3 regions of the Paenibacillus sp. FSL K6-0276 genome follow, and region 3 is predicted to be linked to each of the others. Evidence: predicted binding sites of a transcription regulator. Region 3 holds the regulator's gene; each other region holds the start of a gene.

Region 1 (4,569 bases), 2.4 Mb from region 3:
GAAAAATTCTGGAGTGTGCAGGCGATTTTTGGAGTTATCTTAGAGATGATGAGTCCTTTGCTCCTATGTACCAGGAGGACAATAACTTTGTTAAAATGGAAAAACGATTTCGGAAGATCCTTGTGGATGAATTTCGTGCGCGAGGGATAAATGAGCTTTGGTTAATCGAGTGGTGGAAGTTTTTGAATGAGTGATAACTGTAATGACACCGACTATCCTTATTGATTAGGGTAAGGTATACTGGAATGAACTTTTTAGTAGGAGGTGACTATATGATTGGGACAGTCTCTATATTAGGAGTTCCTTTTTCAAAACTAACATTACACGAGACGACACTTCATCTAACAGAACATATTCAATCTGGGGAATCCAAGCTATTTCATTTGATAACGGCAAACCCGGAAATTACGATAACAAGTCAATCGGACGAGCAGCTTCGAACCATACTTCATGAGGCAGATTTGATTACCCCTGACGGGATCGGCATTGTGATGGCTTCAAGAAGAAAAGGCGACCCTATTGCTGAAAGAGTTACGGGGTATGAGCTACTTCTTGAGCTGCTCGCACAAGGGAATAAGCTGGGATGGAGTTTTTATTTCTTAGGCACGGATGAGCTAACAAGCTGCCAAGCGGTCGAAGCGATCACTCACGCCTATCCGAATGTGAAGATTGCGGGAAGACATAATGGATTTCTTACCAAAGAGGAGGAGCCTTCTATTGTGGCAGAGATTCAGCGTGCACAGCCGGATTTCCTGATTGTTGCTATGGGTGCGCCGTACTCTGATAAATGGGTTTACAAGCACAAAGTGGAGCTTACGCAGGTTAAGGTTGTTTTTGGCGTGGGCGGAAGTTTGGATGTCATAGCGGGGAAAGTGAAGCCAGCACCTCCGATATGGAAAAAGCTCAACTTGGAGTGGCTGCATCGACTATTATTCGCCCCAGTTGCCAAAGGACAAAAGTCGCGGTGGCGAAGACAGTCCGTACTACCCAAGTTTGTGTTTCAAGCGATGATTAGAAAATAAGTAAGAAGGCCACCCTGGATAGGGTGGCTTTCTTAAAATATAAGAATTTATAGGCTGCGCAACTTTAATAACCTTATATTTCTCGCTTAAACGCTTACCGTCCTTATAGGGACGTCGAAGGCGTTTATACTTGAATAGCGAGCTGAGGAGTAACTGGAATTGCAAATTAAAATGAAAATATACATGAAAATATTCATGGAAATGAAAGGATAATCATAACTAATTACAGAAAATGCTTCACAAAACATCGTTATTGATGTATTATAAATGTGAAATTATTCACAAAAAAAGGGGCGTTATAAAAATGAAAAAGACAACAAGCTCTGCCCTTATTCTCATTCTCTCTGTCATGCTCGTTCTCGCAGGATGCGGTAACAGTAATAGCAACAGCACAGGTAATAGTAGTGGCAACGAGAACAAGAGTAAGGTAAATGAGACGGCTAAAAATGATAAAACAGAAGCCGTATCAGGCGCATCAGAAGCAAGTTACACACCACTGGATCAATTAAAAGATAGTTACGATATCGTTATTGTCGGTGCTGGCGGTGCGGGAATGTCTGCTGCACTAGAAGCAAAGGCTAAAGGCTTGAACCCGGTTATTTTCGAAAAAATGCCAGTTGCTGGCGGGAATACAAGTAAATCCTCGTCGGGGATGAACGCTTCCCAAACGAAATTCCAAAAAGATCAAGGCATTGAAGACAGCAATGATAAGTTTTATGAAGAGACACTAAAGGGCGGCCATGACACGAACGATAAAGAGATGCTTCGTTTCTTCGTTGACAATTCCGCAAGTGCTATCGATTGGCTGGATTCAATTGGAATCAGACTGAACAATATCACGATTACAGGCGGCATGAGTGAAAAACGTACCCACCGTCCAGAAGACGGCTCTGCGGTAGGCCAATACCTTGTCAAAGGCTTGGTTAAGAACTTACAAGAAAAAGAAATCCCACTGTTTGTAAACGCAGATGTTAAGGAAATCACCCAAAAAGATGGTAAGACTAACGGTGTCAAAGTACTGTTTAACCAAGCCGATGAGAAAACCATTACAGCGAAGGCAGTTGTTGTAACAACTGGTGGTTTCGGTGCTAATATGGACATGATCTCTAAAGTCAGACCTGATCTGGAAGGATACGTTACTACTAACCAGATCGGTAGTACCGGCGACGGCATCAAGATGATTGAGGCACTTGGTGGAACAACGGTTGATATGGATCAAATCCAGGTTCACCCAACGGTACAACAAGAAAAATCTTACCTGATCGGGGAAGCAGTTCGCGGTGAAGGATCTATCCTCGTTAACAGTGAAGGTACACGGTTCGTAAACGAATTGACTACACGTGATAAAGTTACTGCAGCTATCAATGCACTTCCTGAAAAGGCGGCTACACTTGTCTTTGATTCCGGCGTAAAATCACGCGTTAAAGCGATTGAACAATATGATAAAATGGGCTTCGTAATCAAAGCGGATTCCATCGAGGCATTGGCAAAAGAAATCGGCGTTCCAGCAGATAAGTTGAAAGCTACACTCGATACTTGGAACAGCGCAGTAAAGAACAAGAACGATGCTGAATTCGGCAGAACAACAGGGATGGACAACGACTTGTCCGCGGGTCCTTTCTACGCGATTAAGATCGCTCCTGGGATTCACTACACCATGGGCGGTGTGAAGATCAATACGAACACAGAAGTATTAAATAAAGACGGTGCAGCTATTCCTGGCCTGTTTGCAGCAGGTGAAGTTACAGGTGGATTGCACGGTCAAAACCGGATCGGCGGTAACTCTGTGGCAGAAATCATTATTTTCGGCCGTCAAGCAGGGATTAAATCTGCTGAGTTCGTACAAGCACAATAAGATACTAACTCCATATTTCGTTACTGGGTAACAACAAAAGAACCGCTGGGCTAATAGAAGCCCGAGCGGTTCTTTGTTTGATCTCTCATTTGTTACTTTGATCTGAGATGTCTTTTATCTACATTTATTCTGAAGGTTGCTTCCCGCTTTTAGCTTGTTCCTCTCGCATCCATTGTGACAGCTGGCGTTTGAGTTTAAGGAATTCCGGGGAATCCGTAATCTCATCGCGGCGCGGCCGTAGAAATGGCACGTCAACAGTATGTAGGATGGAGCCAGGGCGGCCCGAAAATACATAAATACGATTCGAGAGCAGCAATGCTTCTTCGATGTTGTGGGTGATGAACAGTACAGAGCGGCGATTCTCCTCCCACAGTTCGAGCAGCCAGCGCTGCATTTCACTGCGAGTTAGCGCATCCAGTGCGCTGAAAGGTTCATCGAGCAGCATCAGTTCCTGCGGAGCGAGCAATGCTCTAAGAAAAGCCGCACGCTGCTGCATTCCACCCGACAGCATATGCGGATAAGCTTGTTCGAACCCGCTTAGCCCAACCTTGGCGAGCCACTGCCGCGCTTCCTCACGAGCGCCATCACGCAGTGCGCCTTTGATTTCACCGGCAAGCAGCACATTATCCTCAATCGTCCGCCAAGGGAACAGTGCAGGCTGTTGCGGCATATAACTAATTTCACCGCGCTGTCCCGTAACGACCTTGCCGTTCATCCGAATCGTTCCAGCATCTGGATTCACAAGACCACCGATCATATGGAATAAGGTGCTTTTTCCGCAGCCGGAAGGACCTACAATCGAAACGAACTCTTGCGGTTCTACCTTAAGAGAGACGTTATTCAGCACGTTCGTCTCGCGGCGACGATGGAAAAAGGACTTGGAGATGCCACTTACTTCAAGAGCAGGTGGTGCGGTATGAGCTTCAGGTGAGCTTATGACTTCTGTTGTTCTGTGTTGCATTTGCGTCGCTTGAGACATACAGGCATCTTCCTTTCTATGAGTTACGGCGCGGCTTCCAGCGTACAAGCCATTTCTCAAGCAGGGCAATAATAGCAAAGAGTACAAGACTAAGAAGCACGATAATAACAATAGCGACAAACATCCGATCTGTACGATAAGCGGATTTCTGGAGAAGCATATAATAGCCAATACCTTTATCTGCGCCAATCCATTCTGCGACCACGGCTCCCATAACCGCATAGGTGGCGGATATTTTCACACCAGAGAATAGTGCCGGAATAGAAGAGGGCAGCTCTAGCTTGGTGAAGATTTGCCACTTGCTTGCACCCGCCATTTTCATATAATTCACCATGACCTGATCACTTTGGGACAAGCCGCCCATAGCAGCGACAGCTACCGGGAAGAAACATACCAGCGTAATCAACACGATTTTGGGCAAAAGACCGAAGCCGAACCAGATGATGAGCAGCGGCCCGAGTGCGATGGAGGGAACATTTTGACTCAGAATAATGAGTGGATAAAAAGCCCGTTTGGCCCAAGGCAAAAGATGCAGCAGTAGAGCGACGATCAGGCCTACAGCCGTACCAATGGGAAAGCCGATTAACGTGAGCCGAAGCGTAGCCATAGTATGAGCCCAGAGACCTGAGGCATTACTGGTGGATTCACGAGCAATATCAGCAGGACTCGGCAGAATCCAAGGTTCGATAGAAAAAAGAGAAACGGATAGTTGC
Region 2 (4,569 bases), 260 kb from region 3:
ACAAATCAAAAATACTTTATACTTTGTGAAAGATTTCACTATACAAGGTGGAAATGATGTGATAAGATAAATGTGTAGAGAAAAACAACTAAAAATTGACAGGAGGACGAGGGAGATGGCAGTTAAGAACGAGGTCGCCGCCCAAGTTAAACAAGTTACCGCTGAAGAGTATATTCAGAATTTAGTGGATAAAGCAAAAAAAGCGCATGAGGCATTCATGGCGCTAGACCAAGAGCAAGTTAACACAATCGTTCATGCAATGGCGTTGGCTGGACTCGACAAACATATGTACCTCGCAAAATTGGCCGTAGAAGAAACAGGACGCGGCGTATACGAAGACAAAATTACGAAGAACATCTTCTCGACAGAATATATCTGGCACGGAATTAAATATGATAAAACAGTAGGCGTTATTGAAGATAATCCATATGAGAACTTTCAAAAAATTGCTGAACCAGTCGGAATCGTTATGGGTATCACACCAGTAACCAACCCAACATCCACCACGATGTTTAAAGCGTTGATTTCGATTAAGACACGGAACCCTATTATATTCGGTTTCCACCCATCTGCGCAAGAGTGTAGTGCTGCAGCAGCTAAAATTCTTCATGATGCTGCCGTGAAAGCTGGCGCACCTGAGAACTGTATCCAATGGATTGAAATGCCAACAATGGACAAGACAAACGCTTTGATGAACAACCCAGACGTTGCTCTTATCTTGGCAACTGGTGGATCTGCAATGGTAAAAGCGGCTTATAGCTGTGGTAAACCTGCTCTTGGTGTAGGCCCTGGTAACGTACCTGCCTTCATTGAAAAGAGTGCTGATATCGATCAAGCGGTAACGGACATCATTCTTTCCAAAACATTCGATAATGGTATGATCTGTGCTTCCGAGCAAGCAATTATTATTGAAGAACCAATCTTCGACCAAGTGAAGAAGAAAATGATCGCTAATGGCTGCTACTTTGTTAATAAAGAAGAAGCTGGTAAGTTGACTAGCGGTGCAATGAACGTAGATAAATGTGCAGTAAACCCAGCAATCGTTGGTCAATCCGCAGTGAAGATTGCTGAAATGTGTGGCATTCAAGTTCCTGCCGGTACAAAGATTCTGGTAGCAGAACTCGAAGGTGTAGGCACTAAATACCCACTGTCTGCTGAAAAATTGAGTCCGGTTCTTGCTTGCTACAAAGTTAAGAATGCTGATCAAGGTATCGAACGCGCAGCTGAAATCGTTGAATTTGGCGGTATGGGTCATAGCTCGGCTATTCACTCCAACAACGAAGAAGTGATCATGAAGTTCTCTAACCGTCTGCAAACAGGACGTATTCTCGTCAACTCGCCTTCGACACATGGCGCAATCGGCGATATTTATAACACCAATATCCCTTCGCTGACTCTGGGCTGCGGATCTTATGGACGCAACTCTGTATCGCAAAACGTTACTGCTATCAACTTGATCAACGTGAAAAGGGTGAATCGTCGTACCGTGAATATGCAATGGTTTAAAGTACCTGACAAGATTTACTTCGAAAAAGGTGCAACTCAGTACCTTGCCAAAATGCCTGATATCACACGTGTAGCAATTATCACTGACCCTATGATGGTTAAACTTGGATATGTTGAAAGAGTGGAACATTACCTGCGTCAACGCCAAACTCCAGTGGCTATCGAAGTGTTCTCCGAAGTAGAACCAGATCCATCGACAACTACTGTTGAAAAAGGTACAGCAATGATGAACAGATTCCAACCGGACTGCATCATCGCACTTGGCGGTGGTTCCCCAATGGATGCTGCAAAAGGAATGTGGTTATTCTATGAACATCCAGACGCAGACTTTAACGGTCTGAAACAGAAATTCATGGATATCCGTAAACGGGTTTACAAATTCCCTAAACTTGGAAATAAAGCGAAATTCGTTGCGATTCCAACAACTTCGGGTACAGGTTCGGAAGTTACATCTTTCGCAGTTATTACAGACAAAACAACAGAAAACCATACTAAATATCCTTTGGCTGACTACGAGCTGACACCAGACGTAGCTATCATCGATCCTGAGTTTGTCTACAGCTTGCCAAAAACGGCTGTTGCTGATACAGGTATGGACGTATTGACACATGCTATCGAAGCTTATGTATCTGTTATGGCGAGTGACTACACCGATGGTCTTGCTATCAAAGCGATTCAACTGGTGTTCCAATATCTAGAAAGATCCGCACTACAAGGTGACAAGCTTGCCCGTGAGAAAATGCACAATGCATCAACACTGGCTGGTATGGCTTTCGCAAATGCGTTCTTGGGTATTAACCACAGTTTAGCCCATAAATGGGGCGGACAGTACCACACCGCTCACGGTCGTACTAATGCGATCCTTATGCCACACGTTATCCGCTACAATGCTAAGAAACCTACGAAGTTCGCTTCGTTCCCTAAATATTCGCATTTCGTAGCTGATGAGCGCTACGCAGAAATTGCTCGTATTCTGGGATTGCCAGCTCGCACAACTGAAGAAGGTGTAACTAGCCTGATCAATGCTATTCGCGATATGAATAAAAAATTGGGTATCGAAGAGTCGTTCCAACAACTGGGCTTTGATCCTAAGGACTTTGAATCCCGCGTAGATTACTTGGCTGACCGCGCATTTGAAGATCAGTGTACAACTGCCAATCCTAAGCTGCCATTGGTATCTGAACTTGCAGATGTATACCGTAATGCATTCTACGGAAGATTCGATAATTAATAATTGGTTAAATAGAGATTAGGATAGTAGTGGATTAGATAAAAGTGACAAATATCACTGGAAAGGTGATATTTGTCACAGTATTTATATAGAAAGTAAACTAAAATGTTTATATAAACAACGGTCCCACATATGAAATGTTGATTGTGAATTTTAGAACAACCACATCTTTTTGGGATCACGAGACACGGGATCAACCTTCAAGCCCGCGATCTCTACAAATATAATAAATATAGATGGAGGGATTTAGCATGTCGGTGATTGAAAAAGATGTAAATGAAGTGAAATCCGGTTGGAGAAGTTTTGCAAAAGGTAAATGGTCCAAGAAAGTTGACGTTAATAACTTTATCACTAGTAACATTAAACCTTATGTAGGAAACGAGGAATTCCTCGTAGGACCTACTAGTAACACCACTGAACTGTGGAAGATTATTTCCCGACTGAGCAAGGAAGAAAGAGAAAGAGGCGGCGTATTGGATGTTTCCTTGGATACTGTCTCCACAATCACTTCACATGCTCCAGGCTACATTGATAAGGACAAGGAACAAATTGTAGGCGTGCAGACTGACGCCCCTTTCAAACGTTCCATTCAGCCTTTCGGCGGAATCAAGATGATGGTTGATGCTACGAAGGCTTATGGCTTCGAGCTTCCACAAAACATCGTTGATATGTTCACGAACATTCGCAAAACGCATAACCAAGGCGTATTTGATGCATATACACCAGACATGAGAGCAGTGCGTAAATCCGGCGTTATTACAGGTCTTCCTGATGCTTACGGCCGCGGACGCATCATCGGTGACTACCGCCGCATCGCTCTGTACGGTATTGATTTCCTGATTAAAGACAAAAAACAACAACTAACTGAGCTCGAAGTTGATTCCATGACTGAAGATGTAATTCGTTTGCGTGAAGAGCTGTCTGAGCAAATTCGTGCACTGGGCGAATTGAAACAAATGGCAGCTGCTCACGGTATGGATATTTCCAAACCAGCGACCAACTTCAAGGAAGCTACTCAATGGGTATACTTCGGATATCTGGCAGCAGTTAAAGAGCAAAATGGTGCGGCGATGTCCCTGGGACGTGTATCTTCCTTCTTAGACATCTATGCAGAACGCGATATTGAAGAAGGTTCTTTGACTGAAGAACAAGTACAAGAAATTGTCGACCATTTTGTAATGAAACTGCGTATCGTGAAATTCTTGCGGACACCGGACTATAACGATCTGTTCTCCGGCGACCCTACTTGGGTAACTGAATCCATTGGTGGTATGGCAGAAGACGGAACAACTCGTGTTACAAAGAATAGCTTCCGATTCCTGAACACTCTGTACAACTTGGGTCCAGCTCCGGAACCAAACTTAACTGTTCTGTGGTCCGAAAGATTGCCTGAAGGCTTCAAAAATTATTGTGCCAAGGTTTCCATCGAAACTAGTGCAATTCAGTATGAAAATGACGATTTGATGCGTCCATACTGGGGTGATGATTATGCGATTGCTTGCTGTGTATCTCCAATGCGCATCGGCAAACAAATGCAGTTCTTCGGCGCTCGTGCTAACCTGGCAAAAGCTTTGCTGTATGCTATCAATGGTGGCGTAGATGAGAAATCTGGAGCACAAGTTGGACCGGAATTCCCAGCGATCACTTCTGAATATCTGGATTATGACGAAGTAATGAAACGCTTCAAACCGATGATGGAGTGGTTGGCTAAGACTTATGTTAACACCTTGAACATCATCCACTATATGCATGACAAATATTCTTACGAACGTATTGAAATGGCACTGCATGACCGTGATATTCTGCGTACTATGGCTTGCGGTATCGCTGGT
Region 3 (4,569 bases):
GTAAACTGAATCCTTCACCCATTCGAGCCCCATCTGAAAACCGATAAAATTGATAATAATACCGACCGCTTTGTTTATAAAAAAGCTGCCATGCATACTCTCCGTTATATACTCCCGGTAACAACCGCTCAATGCTGATGTCCGGAAGATCGGCTTTTATAATGCTACGTATTTTTGCTTCAGAGGTCCCTTTACTTAGTTCCTCAGCATACACAGCGTCGGCGCCTTCAGCCAACTTCCCGTCTAAAGTAAAGCGAACCCATACCATCAACTCGGTCCCAGCTTCATTCTTCCCTGTTAAGACCCAGTACACCGCATTCTCATCCCACACGGATTTCTGTGCTTTGGTTACCTCTGTCAGACCAGCGCTGGTTTTGGCGACATCCTTTGCGATATCTCGCTCGTTCCATTGATCTTTCATAATATAGGCATAGAACTGGATAAGTCCAAACAGAAGGAGCAGAATCAGAACTGACCCCAGGAGGATCCATTTTTTCCTTTTCTTCAAGGTGCAGCTCCCTTTCTAGTAATATATCTTTTTTGATTATATAACACACCCGTGTGTTTATCCAAAGTTTCATGTCCATCCAACATTATCTAATCATCAAAGCAAGCATAAACGCCTTCGGCGTCCTTATAAGGACGGTAAGCGTTTATGTGAGAAATATAAAGATTTTATAATTGTGCAGCATATAAATACTTATATTTACACAAAAGGCCGTAACTTTTGCAAACGCAGAAAGTTACAGCCTTATAGTTATTCCTTATTATCTTAGACTAGCGCTTGAGCAGCCCCTCAAAGGATTCTTGCGCCTTACGGCGGATAGCTTCCTCATCTAGCGTTACACATTGTCCATGTTTCACAACCTGTTTACCATTCACCCATACATGCTCAACATCTTTGGCACTGGCAGAATAAACGGCATGCGACAATAGATCTGTGTGTGGCAGCAAATGCGGCTGATCTATATCAATGGCGATAAAGTCAGCTTTCATGCCTACAACGAGTCTACCCACATCATTTAAAAAGATAGACTTTGCGCCATACTCCGTAGCCATACGCAGAGCTTCCGGAGCTGGAACAGCCGTAGGGTCACCACTTACACCTTTATGGATGAGCGCTGCAAGACGCATTTCTTCAAACATATCCAAGTTATTATTACTTGCCGCGCCATCCGTACCCAGAGACACCTTCACACCAGCTTTTAGAAGATCCGTAACTCGAGCTACTCCACTAGCCAGTTTCAGATTACTCCCTGGGTTATGAGACACACCTACATTATGACGAGCCAGAATCTCGATCTCTTCATCATTCAAATGAACGCCATGAGCAACAATAGACGGACGTGTGAACATTCCAAGCTTCTCCAGATGCGCTACTGGACGTAGTCCGTAATCCACCACATTTTGCTCCACTTCGCGCTTCGTTTCGGACATATGGGTATGCATCGGTAAATCCAAATCATGTGCCGCCTGTACAAACTTAACAAAGAAGTCCGGTGGGCAGGTATAAGGGGCGTGTGGCGAGATCATCGTCGTAATTCTGCCGTCAGCCTTGCCATGCCAATTGCGTGCAAAAGATATCGCTTCCGCAAGCTTGTGATTCTGAACTTCCACTGGACATAGGCCTATTACGCCTCTCATCAATACGGAACGAATACCTGACAGTTCAACAACCTCAGCCACTCTATCCATATGATCGTACATATCCAGGAAGGTAGTAGTGCCACCCTTTAGCATTTCCAGTACAGACAAGGAGGTTCCCCAGTACACATCTTCTCCGGTGAACTTTTCCTCCATCGGCCACATCTTCTCCTGAAGCCACACCTGAAGTGCTAAATCATCTCCATAACCACGTAGTAACGACATAGCGGCATGACCATGCGTGTTTACTAGACCAGGCATGAACAGCAAACGACTGCCATCAACAACTTGCACACCATCTTCCATCAAAGGCTCTTCTTTTCCTATGTAAGTGATCAAATCATCTTCAATAGTCATATATCCACTCAGAACCGGCTCTTCCGTTCCCGGAGTAAGAAAACGTCCGCCCTTGATAATAGTTTTATTGCTCTTCATGTCCACTTTCTTCCTTTCCGTCTTTCAAATAATAAGCAAGGCTTTGCAAATCCGTTGTAAAATCGGCCGCATGAACCCTGATATTAGGTGGTGTTTTTAGAATCACTGGCGCAAAATTCAAAATCGCCTCAATCCCTGATTCAATGAGGATATCCGCTACATTCTGGGCTTCTGAATCAGGCACTGTAATAATCCCAATTCGAATGCCTTGCTCACGAATCGTCTTGCCTAGCTCCTCCATCGGTTGAACTGTAAGAGAGTTGATTTTCCGCCCAACCTTAGGTGCATATGAATCAAATACAGCGGTGATCTTCATGGTATCCTTCAAATAAGTATTGTAATTGGACAAGGCATGACCAAGATTACCTGCTCCTACCAAAGCCACGTTCAGTTGCTGATCAAGCTTCAAGATATGACGGATTTTCTCGATAAGATAAGATACATCATAACCAATACCTTTTCTACCGAAGTCGCCAAAATAAGCTAAATCTTTACGAATTTGAGCGGGATTCAGATCAAGTTTTTGTCCAAGTTCCTGAGAGGAAACGGTTAATATTTCACGATTCTGAAGATCATTCAAAAAACGCAAGTACACAGGTAATCTGCGAACGACGGCTTCTGATATTTTATCCGATTTCATAATATACCTCCTAAAATAAGTATTACTCTTTTCAAACCCTATCTAAAATCACTTCACCTCGTCTCAATGAAGAGCGGTATTCTGAATACCGCCCTTCATTGTAGAGTGAGTACTTAAACTGAAGACGAACGTTTCAGGAAACGCCTCCGTCCTCCAACCACTCTGCTATACGAGGAACCATTTGATCCGTAAGCATATGCTCCATTTTCGGGCCAGGCAACGAATAAAGGAAATACTTCCCATAGTGAGATTCGATAACCCTAGTATCATAAACAATAACAATACCCCGATCCTGCGCCGTCCGTACCAGTCTTCCAAATCCTTGCTTGAAGCGAATAACCGCCTGAGGAACAGACAACTTCATAAACGGATTCTTCTTCTGGGCTTGTAATAACTCAGACTTCGCCTCCGCTAGTGGGTGATTCGGCGGTTGGAACGGGAGCCTCACGATGGCCAGGCAGGTCAGCGCTTCACCCGGAATATCCACACCCTCCCAGAAGCTGCTTGTACCAAGCAGAACAGAGGCTGCACTGTCTTGAAAACGGCGGATCAGCTTGCTACGGCTGCCACCTTCCACGCCTTGACCTAGCACCGTGATCTCTTGTGAGGCTAGAGCCTCTTTCAGAGGATCATAAACCTGGCGCAGCATCTTATAAGAGGTAAACAGGACAAGCATCCGCCCGCGAGTTGTTACTGCCGCTTCCGCTAGCGACTGAACAAGTGTATCTACAAAACGTGCATCTCCCACACTGCCCTTCACACTAGGAAAATCACGCGGAATAACCAGCAGCGCCTGTTCCCGATACTTAAATGGAGAAGGTAGTAGCGATGTCATCAATCGCCCTTCTTCCGCAGCCTCATTTAATCCAAGATTATCAATCATAAACTGAAAAGACTTATCGACAGAGAGCGTCGCTGAGGTTAACACGATACTCTTCTTCTTGTCGAAGAACAGCTCCTTAAGCTGGGTACTAACATCAACAGGGACGGCATACAGCTGTAGCGATTTGCTGCGGTAATTTCCATTCGCCTCCAGCCAATATACTACATTCTCATCGTTTAATCCCATAAAAAACCGCACTTGCTCACGAATAGAAGCTAAATCCTTAAATAAGCCGCTAATATCGGTAACTAGACTATCTGAAGAAGATTGACCTTCTTGATCGCGCATCTCATTAAGCATTTTATCACCTTTACGGATAATTTCGCTTAATGTCAGATTCATAGTATTCTCTAAAGCAACCAATTCATCCCAATCTTTCGGTTTACGGGCAGGAAGTAAACGCATGACTAATTGTCCAGCTTCCCCCGCTGCTGCATCACTGCGTTCCGGCAAGAGACTGAACAGTTTGTCACTAAGTAGATCCCAGGTTTCTTTTACAGTAAGCAGATCTGGATAGATTCTATCGATGACTCCGCTCCATTCAGAAGCTTCCTCACTGCCTGATGACTGAAGCATTTGGCGAAGAGTAGGGAGTTGGCCATTTCTACTATCCTTGTATAGACGCGATAGTGTATGCGCCACTGTGAAATGCTTCATATGCATGCCTAAATGCTTGCCAGCTACATCCTCCAGATGGTGGGCCTCATCAATAACAAGATGTTCATAAGCCGGAAGTAGCTGGTGACCAGCCTTAACATCTGCGAAGAGCTTGGAATGGTTCGTAATGACCACGTCTGCAATACCAGCTTCATGCTTAGCCCGGTGATAATAACACTTGCGGAACCATGGACACGAACGACCCAGACAGGAATCGGTATCGCTTGCGACCGTCTCCCAGAAATCACCGCCACGACCGCTTAAATTGAGCTCTTCATCATCTCCAGATTCACTTTGGGTCAGCCATACG

Evidence for each region. Region 3 encodes Rex, which represses fermentation and respiration genes when NADH is low (regulators of the CRP and FNR family bind a similar motif). Its sites were predicted from a motif close to TTGTGAAATATTTCACAA; they were not measured.
Region 1: MHH52_RS02095 (flavocytochrome c) is a predicted target of Rex. The motif match lies at 1,290-1,307, and genes of this name have one in related genera.
Region 2: pflB (formate C-acetyltransferase) is a predicted target of Rex. The motif match lies at 2,882-2,899, and genes of this name have one in related genera.

The regions. Positions count from the first base shown of each region.
Region 1 is NZ_CP150276.1:456,337-460,905, forward strand. It holds gene MHH52_RS02085 (nucleotidyltransferase domain-containing protein) at 1-194, shown strand, start outside; gene MHH52_RS02090 (WecB/TagA/CpsF family glycosyltransferase) at 273-1,022, shown strand; gene MHH52_RS02095 (flavocytochrome c) at 1,327-2,877, shown strand; gene MHH52_RS02100 (ABC transporter ATP-binding protein) at 3,002-3,838, opposite strand; gene MHH52_RS02105 (ABC transporter permease) at 3,873-4,569, opposite strand, start outside.
Region 2 is NZ_CP150276.1:4,429,795-4,434,363, reverse strand. It holds gene adhE (bifunctional acetaldehyde-CoA/alcohol dehydrogenase) at 116-2,737, shown strand; gene pflB (formate C-acetyltransferase) at 2,989-4,569, shown strand, end outside.
Region 3 is NZ_CP150276.1:4,166,639-4,171,207, forward strand. It holds gene MHH52_RS19605 (DUF5590 domain-containing protein) at 1-508, opposite strand, end outside; gene MHH52_RS19610 (amidohydrolase) at 778-2,079, opposite strand; gene MHH52_RS19615 (redox-sensing transcriptional repressor Rex) at 2,066-2,719, opposite strand; gene dinG (ATP-dependent DNA helicase DinG) at 2,853-4,569, opposite strand, start outside.